One region of the Nocardioides sp. NPDC057772 genome, then DNA from elsewhere that is predicted to be linked to it. Evidence: riboswitches for the same ligand, from Rfam matches in the RefSeq annotation. Region 1 holds a riboswitch; the other holds the start of a gene.

Region 1 (7,285 bases):
GCCCGGTCGGTGCTCGGGGATTCTCACGAGCCCAAGCTGGTCCTGCTCGTCGAGTCGGTGCCGCGTACGCCGGCAGGGACGGTCGACTACCGCGCCGCCGCCGGCCTCACCGCCGACCTGCTCAGCACCGGCGGCAAGCGTACGGACGAGGCGGACGCCGAGTAACCGAGTCGGCGCGTCTGCCCCGCCGCCACACGCCGAGTCGGCGCGTTTGTCCCAGCTGCTTGGGACATTTGCGCCGACTCGGCGCTGTTTTCCGGGACTGAAGCGCCGGGTCGGCGTTCAGGGCTGCCGGTCGGAGTTGTCCGGGTCGCCGGGGGTTGGCGGCTTTTCCGCCTCGGGCGGGAGCTCGGGCAGGTGGTGGCCGAATGGGACCTGCTGCACCTGTCCGAGGGCGGCCAGCACAGAGGGCAGCATCGCCTTGGCGGTGCGCTTGTAGCCCATCGCACTGGGGTGGAAATGGTCGATGGCGAACATCTCGTCGGGGTTGGTGATGAAGAACGGGCCGACGACGTCGGAGAGCGAGACGACGTGGGCACCCTTGGCCAGCGCGATCTCCCGCTGGCCGTCGGCCAACTGCTTGGCGATCCTGCGTCCGAGCGATCGCAGCGGCTGCGGCAGCGGCCGTACGGCGCCGACGTCCGGGCAGGTGCCGACGACCACTCCTGCGCCGCGCTCGCGCAGGGCGTCGATGACCTCACCCAGCACCCGGGTCGAGTCCTTCTGCGGCACCCGGTGGGTGACGTCGTTGCCACCCACGATCACGACCGCGACGTCGGGCCGGTAGCTCGCCGGCAGCGACTCGAGCTGGGCCGGGACCATCGAGGTCTCGGCTCCGACCACCGCAGCCGTACGCAGCCGCACCGGTCGCTGCAGCGCCTTGGCCGTGCCCTTGGCCAGCCGTGCGCCGAGGGTTCCGCTCCTTGTCTCCGCGCCCAGCCCGGCCGCGATCGAGTCGCCGAGGATCAGGAGCTCGACCGGCGTACCTCCAAAGGTCTTCTTATAGACCTTGTCGGCGTCGATCGCCTCCTCGCCGAGAGGCTTCCCGATCACGTCGCGCGCGTGCGCCGCCTGTCTCTTCAGCAACGTCACGAACCCGGCGCCGGCCGCCGCCCCCACCACGCCGATCGCGCCGGCGACTCCGGCGGTGGCGGCGACCATACCGAGCCACCTGGCCTCTTCACTCGTCTTCGTGCTGCTCACATTCCTCATGTGTAGCGCACGAGGGTGAACGGGCGGTTGGTTCGTCTAGGTATGCAGAGGAACCGTCGCTTCCCTCGCGGATTTCCGCACGGGAAGCGACGGTTCGGCTACATACCTAGACGAACATCCACGGCCCTACGCCTGGGAGAGCCCGGCCTCCTCGAAGGAGTCGTAGTTGGGGGCGATGGTGGCGCGGGGGCCGACGATGCCGCTGATCGCGTCGAGGGTCTTGAGACCGTGGCCGGTGTTGATGATCACCGTCTCCAGGCTCGGATCGAGCGCGCCGGTCTCGACGAGCTTCTTGGTGACCGCGAGGGTCGTGCCGCCGGCGGTCTCGGTGAAGATGCCCTCGGTGCGAGCCAGGAGCACGATCGCGGCGCGGATCTCGTCGTCGGTGACCTCCTCGACGGCGCCACCGGAGGAGCGGGTGGCGTCGAGGACGTAGATACCGTCGGCCGGGTTGCCGATCGCCAGCGACTTGGCGATGGTGTCGGGCTTGACCGGGCGGATCGCGTCGACGCCGGCCTTGAAGGCGGTCGCGACCGGGTTGCAGCCGGTGGCCTGGGCACCGAAGATCCGGTAGGGCTTCTCCTCGACCAGACCGAGCTTGATCAGCTCCTTGAAGGCCTTGTCGACCTTGGTCAGCTGCGATCCGGAGGCGACCGGGATGACGATCTGGTCGGGAAGACGCCAGCCGAGCTGCTCGGCGATCTCGAAGCCGAGCGTCTTGGAGCCCTCGGCGTAGAAGGGACGTACGTTGACGTTCACGAACGCCCAGCCGTCCTCCTCCGCGGCGATCTCCTGGGCGAGCTTGTTGACGTCGTCGTAGTTGCCGTCTACGGCGATCAGGTTGTCGGTGAAGACGGCCGAGTTGACCTGCTTGGGCTGCTCGAGGTTGCTCGGGATGAAGACGGCGGTGGGGATCCCGGCGCGGGCACCGGCGGCAGCCACCGCGTTCGCCAGGTTGCCGGTCGAGGGGCAGGCGAAGACCTTGGCGTCGAGCTCGCGGGCGGCGCTCAGAGCGCACGCGACGACGCGGTCCTTGAAGGAGTTGGTCGGGTTGGTCGAGTCGTCCTTCACCCAGATCTTGTCGATGCCGAGCTCCTTGGCGAGGTTCTTCGCGTCCAGGAGGCGGGTGAAGCCGGGCTCGGTGTTGGGGCTCTGCTCGATATCGGCGGGCACCGGCAGCAGCGCCTTGTAGCGCCAGATGTTGCGGGGTCCGGCCTCGATCTCCTCGCGGGTCACGGCCGGGAAGTCATAGGCCACCTCCAGTGGCCCGAAACACTCCGGACAGGCGTAGTGCGGACCGAGGGCGATCTGGTTGCCGCACTCGCGGCACGACAGTGCCGAAGCGTTGCCGAACGCGCCCTCGCGCAGGGCCTTCGTCTCCGTGGTCGCAGCGCTCATGAGAAACCTCCTCCTCATCTTCCCCGATCACGTCTCTCGCGCCGGGCCGGAATTAGCACCTGCTCCGCTACCCGCCCAGGCTTGGGAGGAGGCTCGCGGTCGGTTGCCGGGACTTCACTGGGCCGTTCCCTCAGTCCCTCTCGATGAGCAGTAATGACCTTACGTGGTCGTGTCCGCCGCATGCATACGCGAGTCCCACGGAATGGAACGCTCGTCCGCGATTCGGACAACGCCGGGGTGTAACACGCTGTTACACGAACTATCCGGTCGTTCTGGACGACCGGATAGTTCTACGAACGGCGTGTTACACCTCAAGCGGCCTGCACGGCACCCGGAACCTCCGCGCCCTCGGCGGGCGCCAGGGCGCCGCGTACGACATCCCTGACATCGCTCACCAGGTTGATCGTCAGCGCCTGCTTCACGTCGTCCGGCACCTCGTCCAGGTCGGGTTCGTTGCGCTGGGGCACGAAGACCTCGGTCAGGCCTGCCCGCTGGGCAGCGAGCAGCTTCTGCTTGAGGCCACCGATGGGCAGCACCCGGCCGGAGAGGGAGACCTCGCCGGTCATGCCGACCTCGCTGCGCACCGGGCGACCGGTCGCGAGCGAGGTGAGCGCGGTGACCATGGTGATGCCGGCGCTCGGGCCGTCCTTCGGGACCGCACCCGCCGGCACGTGGACGTGCAACGAGCGATCGAGCACGGCCGGGTCGACGCCCAGCTCGGCAGCGTGCGACCGGACGAAGGAGAGCGCGATCTGCGCGGACTCCTTCATCACGTCGCCGAGCTGACCGGTGATGTTCAGCCCGGTCTGCCCGTCGGACGCCGACGCCTCGATGAAGAGCACGTCACCGCCGAGTCCCGTGACGGCCAGCCCGGTCGCGACACCCGGGACCGACGTACGCTCCGCCGACTCCGGCGTGAACCGAGGCCGCCCGACGAGGTCCTTGAGGTTGTCCAGGTCGACCTCGACGTGCTCCGTGCCGGTGGCCAGCTTCGTCGCCGCCTTGCGCAACGCCTTGGCGATGAGCCGCTCGAGCTGGCGTACGCCCGCCTCGCGGGTGTAGTTGGCGGCCAGCTCACGCAGGGCGTCGTCGGCGACCGTGACCTCCGCAGGCGTCACCGCGGCGCGCTCGAGCTGCCGGGGCAGCAGGAAGTCGCGGGCGATGGCGACCTTGTCGTCCTCGGTGTAGCCGTCGATCGTGACCAGCTCCATCCGGTCCAGCAGCGCGCTCGGGATCTGCTCCACGACGTTGGCCGTGGCGATGAAGAGCACGTCGGAGAGGTCCAGGTCGAGCTCGAGGTAGTGGTCGCGGAAGGTGTGGTTCTGCGCGGGGTCGAGGACCTCGAGCAACGCCGCCGCCGGGTCGCCCCGGTAGTCGGAGCCGACCTTGTCGACCTCGTCGAGGAGCACGACCGGGTTCATCGAGCCGGCCTCCTTGATGGCCCGCACGATCCGGCCCGGAAGCGCGCCGACGTAGGTGCGCCGGTGGCCGCGGATCTCGGCCTCGTCACGCACACCACCCAGCGCCACCCGGACGAACTTGCGTCCGAGCGAGCGCGCGACCGACTCACCGAGCGAGGTCTTGCCGACCCCTGGCGGACCGGCGAGCAGCACCACGGCGCCCGAGCCACGTCCGCCGATCACCTGCAGCCCGCGTTCGGCGCGCCGGGCCCTGACGGCCAGGTACTCGACGATCCGGTCCTTGACCTCCTCGAGGCCGTGGTGGTCGGCGTCGAGGACCTCGCGCGCGGCGGTCACGTCGGTCGAGTCCTCCGTGACCACACCCCAGGGCAGCTCCAGCACGGTGTCGAGCCAGGTGCGGATCCAGGCGGTCTCGGGGTTCTGCTCGGAACCACGCTCGAGCTTGTCGACCTCGCGCAGCGCGGCCTCGCGTACGGCCTCGGGGAGATCAGCGGCCTCGACCCGGACCCGGTAGTCGTCGGACCCCTCGGGCTCGCCCTCGCCGAGCTCCTTGCGGATAGCGGCGAGCTGCTGGCGCAGGAGGAACTCCCGCTGCGTCTTCTCCATGCCCTCGCGTACGTCCTCGGCGATCTTGTCGCTGACCTCGGACTCGGCGATGTGGTCCTTGGCCCAGGCGATGACCTTCTCGAGCCGCTCGGCGACGTCCGGCGTCTCCAGCAGCTCACGCTTGGCCTCGTCGTCGAGGTAGGGCGCGTAACCGGCGGTGTCGGCGATCTCGGACGGATCGGTCAGCCGGTTGACCTGGTCGATGACCGGCCAGGCCTCGCGACGCTGCAGCACCGCGACGACCAGCCGCTTGTACTCCTCGGCCAGCTCCTTCGCGTGCTCCGTCGCCGTCTCGGTCGCGGGCTCGACCTCGACCCAGAGAGCGGCCCCCGGCCCGGTCACGCCCGAGCCGATCTTCGCCCGCCCGACGGCCCGCAGCACCGCCGCGGGCTCGCCGCCGCGGAAGCGGCCGACCCGCTCGATCGTGGCCACGGCGCCGTACGTCGCATACCGGTCCCCCAGCCGCGGCGCGACCAGCAGCCGGCTGTCCGAGCCGGCCCGGGCGGCGTCGATCGCCGCCTGCGAGGCCTCGTCGAGCTCGATCGGCACGACCATCCCCGGCAGGACCACGGCGTCCGAGACGAACAGCACAGGAAGCTTGTCCATGCGGACCCTCCTAGAAAAGTTGAGTGATACTGACTCAACTTCCGGGAGCAACCGGATGTTCCCTCCGGTTATTGTGTTCGCTGTCAGCGGACGGCGCGAGCTGTAACACGCTGTTACACCGACTATCCGGTCGTTCAGAACGACCGGATAGTCCAGCGAACGACGTGTTACACCGCCGCCGCGTCGTCAGCCAGCCGCCGCAACAACCCCAGCACACCCTCCGGCCCAGCCACCTCGAGGTCGGCCAACCCGGCGAGCGGACCACGGTCGGGGCCGGCGTGGGAGTAGACGAGCAGCGTCGGCGACCCGGTGGTCTTGCCCCACGCCTTGACCGCCTCGAACGCCTCGATGTCCCCCAGGTCGTCACCGCCGAAGAGGATCGCGCCGGGTGCGACCTCGTCGACCAGGGTGGAGATCGCGTGCCCCTTGTGCATGCCCGGGGCGCGCACCTCGATGACCTGCTTGCCGGGCTCGATCATCAGCCCGTGCACGGCCGCCAGCGACGTCAGCGGGGGCAGCAGACGCGCGGCGACTCCGTCGGGGTCGGGGAACCGGCGGGTGTGGACCCCGACGGCGAGGCCCTTCTCCTCGATATAGGCGTCCTGCGCTCCGTGCTCGGCGAGCACCGCCGGCAGCGCCGCCTCGAAGGCACCCAGCCCCTCAGGCGGTGGGGGGCCGGCGACCACCCGGTCCGAGCCGCTCCAGCGCTCGTTGCCGTACTGCCCGAAGACGTAGATCTCCTTCCCCATCTCCGCGAGGGCATCGGCGATCGCGGACAACCCGCCGAGCTCGACGACCTGCCCCGCGGGGCGCCCGGTGACGATGGCCAGGGCCTTCACCCGAGAAGCGAGCGCGATCAGCGCCTCGGCGGCGTCCGGGTGGATCCGGGCAGCGGCCGGGTCCTCGACGATCGGCGAGAGCGTCCCGTCGAAGTCGAGACCGACCAGGGTCTCGGCGGCAGCTGCCACGACCGCGGCGTACTTCTGCTCACCGGCAGTGTCATCCGGCTGGAGTTCGGCCATGCCTCAACTGTGACACGGCAACGACCTTCGAGCCGACCGGGATTGCGGGGCCGTGCGGCAGATCACACACCGCCAGGAACGGCCGGAACCCCTCAGAGGGTGCCGGTCAGCACGACCGTCAGCCGGTCGCCCTTCATCGACCCCTCCACCGACAGATGGGTGCGTTTGATGCCGAGGTCCTCGGCCAGCTGCTGACCCTCGCGCTTCATGCCCTGCGGGAAGTAGACGGTGTTCTCCGGGACGGAGCCCATCCAGTTGTCCTCACCGACGACGTTCCAGCCGACCGTGGTCGCCTTCGCCGCGACATCGCTGGCGAGGCCGGCGATATTGGACTGGTTGTAGACCTCGACGCTGACCTTGGCGCGATCGACGGGCGAAGGCTCGACCTTGGCCGGCTTCTTCTCCTCGGCCTTCGCCGCCTTCGGCGACGCGGACGCCGAGGCCGAAGGGCTGCCGCCGGCCTGGGTGATCTTCTCGTCCCGGCCGTCCTTGTCGCCTCCGGTGATCCAGAAGACGATCACCGCAGCGACGACGGCCACCACGCTCAGCGCGATGACAGGTGTCGGGAGCGCGACGCCACGCTCCCCCTTCGAAGGACGTACGCTGGCGGTCATTCAGACCTCGAAGCCCAGCCGTCTCGCCGAGCGCTGACGCTGCCGGGCCGCGCGGAGCCGTCGCAGGCGGCGCACGAGCAGCGGGTCGGCCTCGAGGGCCTCCGGCTTGTCGATCAGCGCGTTGAGCACCTGGTAGTAACGGGTGGCGGACATGTTGAACGCCTCGCGCACGGCGGCTTCCTTGGCTCCGGCGTACTTCCACCACTGCCGCTCGAAGTCAAGGATCTGCTTGTCGCGCTCGCTGAGGCTCGCCGGGTCCTCGCCTGGGCCTGTGACCTGCACGTTGACAGCGCTCATTCCTCGTCCCCCGGTGTCGTCTGCATCTGAGCACACCCTAACGCGCCGAACTACACGGCTGTGGTTCACCCTCCGGCGTGTTACTCGACAGGTATTCACGATCGGGCCC
Region 2 (7,285 bases), on a different contig from region 1:
GGTGGCCCTGGTCGGCTTCCTGGCGATCGCTCTGATCGGCTCGATGACGGCGATCGTGGCGTACAACCGGATCACCGTGCCGGACCCCAACGCCGAGTTCGAGGTCGAGACGTCGTTCGTCTACTACAGCAACGGCAAGACCGAGCTCGGCCGCTACCAGGAGGGCGACCAGAACCGGATCAAGCTGGAGGCCGACGAGATCCCGGAGATGGTCAAGCACGCCGTGGTCGCCGCCGAGGACCGTACGTTCTACGAGAACAGTGGCGTCGACGTGAAGGGCATCGTGCGCGCGGCCTTCTCCAACACCACCGAGGGCACCGCCGGCGGCGCGTCCACGATCACCCAGCAGTACGTCAAGAACTACTACCTCAGCTCCGAGCGGTCCTACTCGCGCAAGCTGAAGGAAGCGGTCATCGCCCTGAAGCTGACCAGGCAGAAGAGCAAGGACCAGATCCTCACCGACTACCTCAACACGATCTACTTCAACCGCGGCGCCTACGGCATCGAGGCGGCCGCGAAGGCCTACTTCGCGAAGTCCGCCAAGGATCTGTCGCTGCAAGAGACCGCGGCGCTGGCGGCGATCCTCAACAACCCGGCCGGCTTCGACCCGGCCAGCAGCACCTTCCGCGGCGAGGAGAAGCTGCTCGGCCGCTACCAGTACGTCCTCTCCGGGATGGTCGACCTCGGCTACCTGAAGCAGGCCGAGGCCGACAAGGTGAAGGACGCGCTGCCGAAGTTCCCCGCGAAGACCGTGTCGAGCCGCCTCGGCGGGCAGCGCGGCCACGCGCTCACCATGATCAAGGCCGAGCTGCTCGGCCTCGAGGGCGCCGACGGCAAGCCGCTGTTCACCGAGGAGAAGATCGACAGCGGCGGCCTGCGGATCACCGCGACGCTCTCTCCGAAGGTGATGAAGGCGTCGGCGACCGCCGCCAAGACGGTCAAGCCCAAGAACCGCAAGGCGTACGTCGAGAACGACCCCGAGCAGAAGAACGCCCTGCACGTGGCGACCGCATCCGTCGACGTCGCGTCCGGCGCGCTGCTCGGCTTCTACGGCGGCCAGGACTATCTCGACAGCCAGCACAACTGGGCCGCGACCGGTGGCCACGCCGGGTCGACGATGAAGGTCTTCGCCACGGCCGCGGCGATCGCGAAGGGCTACTCGCTCGAGTCGACGTGGGCGGGTGACTCGCCGTTCACGACCTATACCGGGTCGCAGGTCGTCAACGAGGGCGAGCAGGCCGGTATCGCCGACGGCATGGACTACGGCCAGCACATCACCATGCTCAAGGCGCTGGAGCAGTCGGTGAACACGGCCTACATCGACATGACCGAGTCGATGGGCGGGGCCGAGGAGGGCCGCAAGGCGATCTACCAGACCGCGCTCGACGCGGGACTGACCCCGGAGAAGGCCGACCCGAAGTACCCCGGCATCCCGAGCACGTCCGGCTACCTCACCGACCAGGACGACCGGATCGCGCTGGGTGGCGCCAACGTCAGCCCGATCAACATGGCCAACGCCTACGCCACGATCGCCAACGGCGGCTACCGCCACGACGTGCACGTGGTGAAGAAGGTCCGCGACCGCGCCGGCAACGTCCTCTACAGCTGGAACGGCCGGAAGAACGCCCGCCACGCGATCCCCGAGGACATCGCCGCCGACGTGACGTACGCGATGCAGGGCGTGGTGCAGAGCGGCTCGGGGCAGAAGGCGCAGCGCATCGGCCGGCCGGTCGCCGGCAAGACCGGCACCGGCACGTGCACCAACGAGCAATACGTCTGCTCGTCCTGGTTCGTCGGGTTCACGCCGCAGATCGCCACCGCCGTGCGCTACTCGCGCGGCAACGGCGAGGGGAGGCTCGACGGTGGCTGGATGCCGTCCTACTTCGGCGCCGACTATCCCACCGAGACGTGGGCGGCGATCATGGCGAAGGCGATGGAGGGCAAGGAGGTCGAGAGCTTCCCCGAGCCGGTCTACGTCGACGGTCCCGACCCCGAGTCCGGCCACGAGGAGCAGCTGATCGCGCCTCCGGCGCCGCCGGAGCCGCCGGAGGGTGACGGCGAGGAGTGCGACCCGATCGCGGAGTTCTTCGGCGCGTGCGACGGCGACGAGGGGAACGGCGACGGCTGGGGCGACGGGTGGGGCGACCGCGGCCGTCCTGGGCGCGGGGGCGACTGATCGTTCGTCCGAACTGCGAGATTCGTGCCCATTGATCGAGACGCCGGCTTTGCGGGCGCCCAGGATCTCCGGCACGATCGCGGGCGTTGGTCACGACTGTCAGCGCGAAGCCCCGGCTTGCTGGCGGGCAACCCTCCCACGCGGTGGGGTGCTCCGGGTGACGACCAGGCCCTCGCCGCGGTGGCGCGGGCAAGCGCGTGCTTCACCGGACGGCGTCGAGCGCCACCGGCGGAGCCATGATCCCCGAAGGGTGCCCCATGTCCCTGCTTCCGCTCGTCGGCTCGAACACCCAGGTTCCGCTGCTGGACGGCACGACCGTGGCGTACGCCAACCTCGACGTCGCCGCGTCCGCCCCGGCGCTGCAGAGCGTCGCCGACCGGGTGGCCGAGGTCCTGCCGTGGTACGCCTCGGTGCACCGTGGTGCCGGCTACCTGTCCCAGGTCTCGACCGCCCTCTACGAGGAGTCGCGCGCGACGATCGGTGCCTATGTCGGGGCCCGTGAGGACGACGTCACCGTCATCACCCGCAACACCACCGACGCGGTGAACCTGCTGGCCGGCTGCGTACCCGGGCGGGTGCTCGTCCTCGACATCGAGCACCACGCCAACCTGCTCCCGTGGCACCGGGTCGCGGCGGGGGTCACCGCCGTCACCGGCCGGGACACCCTCGCCGGCACCATCGACGCGCTCGCCGGCGAGCTGGCCCGAGGCGACTACGCGCTGGTGGCCGTCACCGGTGCCTCCAACGTCACCGGTGAGGCACTGCCGGTCGCGGAGATCGTCACCCTGGCCCACGCCCACGGTGCCCGGGTCCTCGTCGACGGCGCCCAGCTGATCGCCCACCGCCACTTCTCGCTGGCCGCGACCGGCGCCGACTACGTCGCCTTCTCCGGCCACAAGCTCTACGCGCCCTACGGCGCCGGTGCCCTCGTCGGGCGCCGCGACTGGCTCGACGTCGGCACCCCCTACCTCGCCGGGGGAGGGGCGGTCGACGACGTCACCCACGGCTCGGAGGTCGAGCTTGTCGAGACCACGTGGCAGCCCGCGCCCGCGCGCCACGAGGGCGGCTCGCCCAACGTCATCGGTGCCGCCGCGCTGGCCGCGGCGTGTACGGCTCTCGGTGGCCTCTCGGCTGTCGAGCTGGACCGCCACGAGGCGTCACTGAGGGGGCGCCTCGTGGTCGGCCTGTCCGCGCTGGAGGGTGTCGAGCTCCTGCGCCTGTGGCCGGACTCCGACGAGCCGGTCGGGGTCGTCACGTTCACCGTCGACGGCATCGAGCCCGGTCGGGTGGCGGCGTACCTCTCCGCCGAGCACGGCCTGGGCGTACGCGACGGCCGCTTCTGCGCCCAGCCGCTGCTCAAGCGCCTCGGGCTCACCGGCGGCGCGGTCCGCGCCAGCATCGGCATCGGGACCTCGGTCGGCGACGTGGACCGGCTGGTGGCCGGCGTACGTGCTCTTCTCGAGGGGGATGTCCGGGGCGACTACCTCTTGGTCGACGGCGCCTGGACGCTCGCCGACGACCCGCGTCCCCTGGTCGGGCCGGTCGGTCTCACCCGCCTGGCCGACACCGCCGGATCGTGCGGCGCGGCGGTGTAGTGCGGGGATGAATCCAGGCGCTCACGGTGTTGAGGAACTGTGAGTGAACGAGTGCATGGCGAGCGGAAGGTACGCGGCGGCAAGCTGGTCGTCGTCGACGCGACGGTCTCTGCAGACACGATCATCGATGTCGTCCTCTCGGGCGACTTCTTCCTGGAACCCGACGAAGCGCTGGGCTGGCTGACCGCGGCGCTGGAGGGGCAGCCGGCCGACGCGTCCCTCGACCAGCTGACCGCCTCCCTGGACGCCGCCGCGCGTGACGCGGAGCTGGTCGGCTTCGGCACCCGCGACATCGCCCTGACGGTGCTGCGGGCGCTCGGTCGCGCCACGACGTGGGACGACCTCGACCTGGAGATCGTCGAGACCGGGCCGCTGTCCCCGACGATGCAGATGGCCCTCGACGAGGTCATCGTGCGGCAGGTCGCCGAGGGCCGTCGCGCCCCCAACCTGAGGTTCTGGGACTGGGCCAGCAGTGCGGTCGTGATCGGCAGCTACCAGTCGCTCTCCAACGAGGTCGACTCGGCCGCTGCCGAGCGCCACGGGATCGAGGTCGTGCGCCGCATCTCCGGTGGCGGCGCCATGTTCATCGAGCCGGGCAACACGATCACCTACAGCCTCGCCGTGCCCGACACGCTCGTGGCCGGCATGTCCTTCCAGGAGTCCTACGCGTTCCTCGACGAGTGGGTCCTGCGTGGTCTGCGCAGCGTCGGCATCGAGGCCGCGTACGCCGGGCTGAACGACATCGCCTCGCCGGTCGGCAAGATCGCCGGCGCCGCGCAGAAGCGGATCCCGGGCGGCGTCCTGCACCACGTCACCATGGCCTACGACATCGATGCCGACAAGATGCTCGAGGTGCTCCGGATCGGCCGGGAGAAGATGTCCGACAAGGGCACCAGGAGCGCGGCCAAGCGCGTCGACCCGATCCGCTCCCAGACCGGGCTGTCCCGGGACAAGGTCATCGGTGCCCTGCTGGCCGAGTTCGAGCAGAGCTTCGGGGCTGCGTACGTCGGGCTCGATCAGCCGACGATCGACGAGGCGGCAGCGCTGGTCGAGAGCAAGCACGGGACACGGGAGTGGGTTGCTCGGGTGCCGTAGGCGTGGGGCTCGCCCCAATACGTTGTGAGGCCCGACGACTTCGTCGCCGGGCCCAAAAGATTTGGACTCCGCTGCTCGGAGCGTTCCTTGGATGAGATGGGGGGGTCCTCATTCACGACCGACATCACGAGCAGCGGAGCGTCGCCAGTTTGGCACGCTCGAACTGGCCGTCGCAATAGGTGAAGGCCCCTCTGACCGTATTTTCTGTCGGTCGATCCGCAGGGCAGAACTCATGACCTATCGAAAGTGCCTTTCTAGAGGCCTTCGACCCTGTCACCGCCATCTTCGGCCGGAGTATGGCGGGGCTGCGAATGACGGTGGCGGCCAGGGTCGGCTACCCTGGGCACATGCAGATGTCTGTCCTGCTTCTTAGGCAGCCGCGCTGACCCTGAGGGACACACCCCGGTCACGCGGCCTACCCCTCCATGTGAGGGGTTTCTTTGTTCCAGAAGCAGTCTTGACGCACGACACTCGACAAGGACGAAAGACCAATGACGCAGGAGCAGGCCGAGCAGGCGACGTACGACGTCGTGGAGCTGCAGGACAAGTGGCGCCCGATCTGGGAGAAGCTGGAGCCGTTCAAGGCGGGCCAGCGCGAGGGGGCCGAGAAGCGCTACGCGCTCACGATGTTCCCCTACCCGTCCGGTGACCTGCACATGGGCCACGCCGAGGTCACCGCGCTGCACGACGTGCTGGCGCGCTACTGGTGGCTGAAGGGCTTCGACGTCCTGAACCCGATCGGCTGGGACTCCTTCGGCCTGCCCGCCGAGAACGCCGCGATCAAGCGCAACGAGAACCCCGCCGGTTGGACCTACGCCAACATCGAGACCCAGGCGGAGTCGTTCAAGCGCTATGGCATCTCCTTCGACTGGTCGCGCCGGCTGCACACCTCCGACCCGGAGTACTACAAGTGGACGCAGTGGATCTTCTTGAAGCTGTACGAGGCCGGCCTGGCCTACCGCAAGAAGTCCCCGGTCAACTGGTGCCCCAACGACCAGACCGTGCTGGCCAACGAGCAGGTCGTCAACGGCGAGTGCGAGCGCTGCGGCGCGACGGTCACCAAGCGTGACCTGACGCAGTGGTACTTCCGCACGACCGCTTATGCCGAGGAGCTGTACAGCGGCCTGGACCAGCTGCAGGACACCTGGATCGGCAAGGTCGTCAACATGCAGCGCAACTGGATCGGCCGGTCCGAGGGCGCTCACGTCGATTTCGACATCACGCTGTCCGACGGTGGGACGAAGAAGGTCACCGTCTTCACGACCCGCCCCGACACGCTGTACGGCGCGACCTTCATGGTCGTCGCCGCCGACGCCGACCTGGCCGCCGAGATCGTGGCGCCGGACCGGGCGGCCGCGCTGGAGAGCTACCTGGAGGACGTACGCAAGGCCTCCGACATCGACCGGCTGGCGACCGACCGCCCCAAGACCGGTGTCGACCTGGGCGTGACCGCGACCAACCCGGTCACCGGCGAGCAGATCCCGGTGTGGGCCGCCGACTACGTCCTGGCCGACTACGGCACCGGCGCGGTCATGGCCGTCCCGGCCCACGACCAGCGCGACCTGGACTTCGCCAAGGCCTTCTCGCTGCCGGTGCGCCGCGTCGTGGACGTGCCCGGTGCGGACAACCCCGAGGAGACGTACGTCGCGACCGCCGGTGACGGTGCGTACGTGAACTCTCCCGAGCTGGAGGGCGTCGCCGACAAGGCGAGCGGCATCCACAAGATCATCGAGAAGCTGGAGGCCGAGGGCCACGGCAAGGGCACGATCAACTACCGGCTGCGCGACTGGCTGCTGTCGCGGCAGCGCTACTGGGGCGCGCCGATCCCGATCATCCACTGCCCGGTCGACGGCGAGGTGCCGGTGCCCGAGGCCGAGCTGCCGGTGCAGCTGCCGGAGCTGAAGGGCGCCGACCTGAAGCCGAAGGGCGTCTCGCCGCTGGCGGCCGCCTCGGAGTGGGTCAACGTGTCGTGCCCGACGTGTGGCGGTCCGGCCACGCGTGACTCGGACACGATGGACACCTTCGTGGACTCGTCGTGGTACTTCCTGCGCTACCTGTCGCCGACCGACGAGACCCAGGCGTTCTCCTCCGAGGCGGCGCGCGAGTGGGGTCCGGTCGACTTCTACCTGGGTGGCGACGAGCACGCGGTGCTGCACCTGCTGTACGCACGCTTCTTCACCAAGGCGCTGCGCGACATCGGCCTGATCGACTGGGACGAGCCGTTCTCGGCCTACCTGTCCCAGGGCAAGGTCATCAACGGCGGTAAGAAGATGTCGAAGTCCCTGGGCAACGGCGTCAACCTGTCGGACGTGCTGGAGGAGTTCGGCGTCGACGCGACCCGGCTGACGCTGGTCTTCGCCTCCCCGCCGGAGGACAACATCGACTGGGCTGACGTCTCGCCGGGTGGCTCGGCGAAGTT

Evidence for each region. Region 1 has a riboswitch for S-adenosylmethionine ahead of thrC (threonine synthase). Riboswitches for the same ligand answer to the same signal wherever they lie in the genome.
Region 2: another riboswitch for S-adenosylmethionine. It lies ahead of ACFVJS_RS10315 (aminotransferase class V-fold PLP-dependent enzyme); the one in region 1 lies ahead of thrC (threonine synthase).

The regions. Positions count from the first base shown of each region.
Region 1 covers NZ_JBHVKN010000003.1:74,782-82,066, reverse strand. The annotation lists gene ACFVJS_RS01415 (AMP-binding protein) at 1-165, shown strand, start outside; gene ACFVJS_RS01410 (SGNH/GDSL hydrolase family protein) at 283-1,212, opposite strand; gene thrC (threonine synthase) at 1,339-2,610, opposite strand; SAM riboswitch class I at 2,622-2,760, opposite strand; gene lon (endopeptidase La) at 2,922-5,243, opposite strand; gene otsB (trehalose-phosphatase) at 5,411-6,265, opposite strand; gene ACFVJS_RS01390 (LytR C-terminal domain-containing protein) at 6,358-6,879, opposite strand; gene ACFVJS_RS01385 (DUF3263 domain-containing protein) at 6,880-7,176, opposite strand.
Region 2 covers NZ_JBHVKN010000043.1:23,240-30,524, reverse strand. The annotation lists partial or broken gene ACFVJS_RS10320 (transglycosylase domain-containing protein) at 1-2,176, shown strand, start outside; SAM riboswitch class IV at 2,265-2,378, shown strand; gene ACFVJS_RS10315 (aminotransferase class V-fold PLP-dependent enzyme) at 2,434-3,771, shown strand; gene ACFVJS_RS10310 (lipoate--protein ligase family protein) at 3,811-4,866, shown strand; gene leuS (leucine--tRNA ligase) at 5,358-7,285, shown strand, end outside.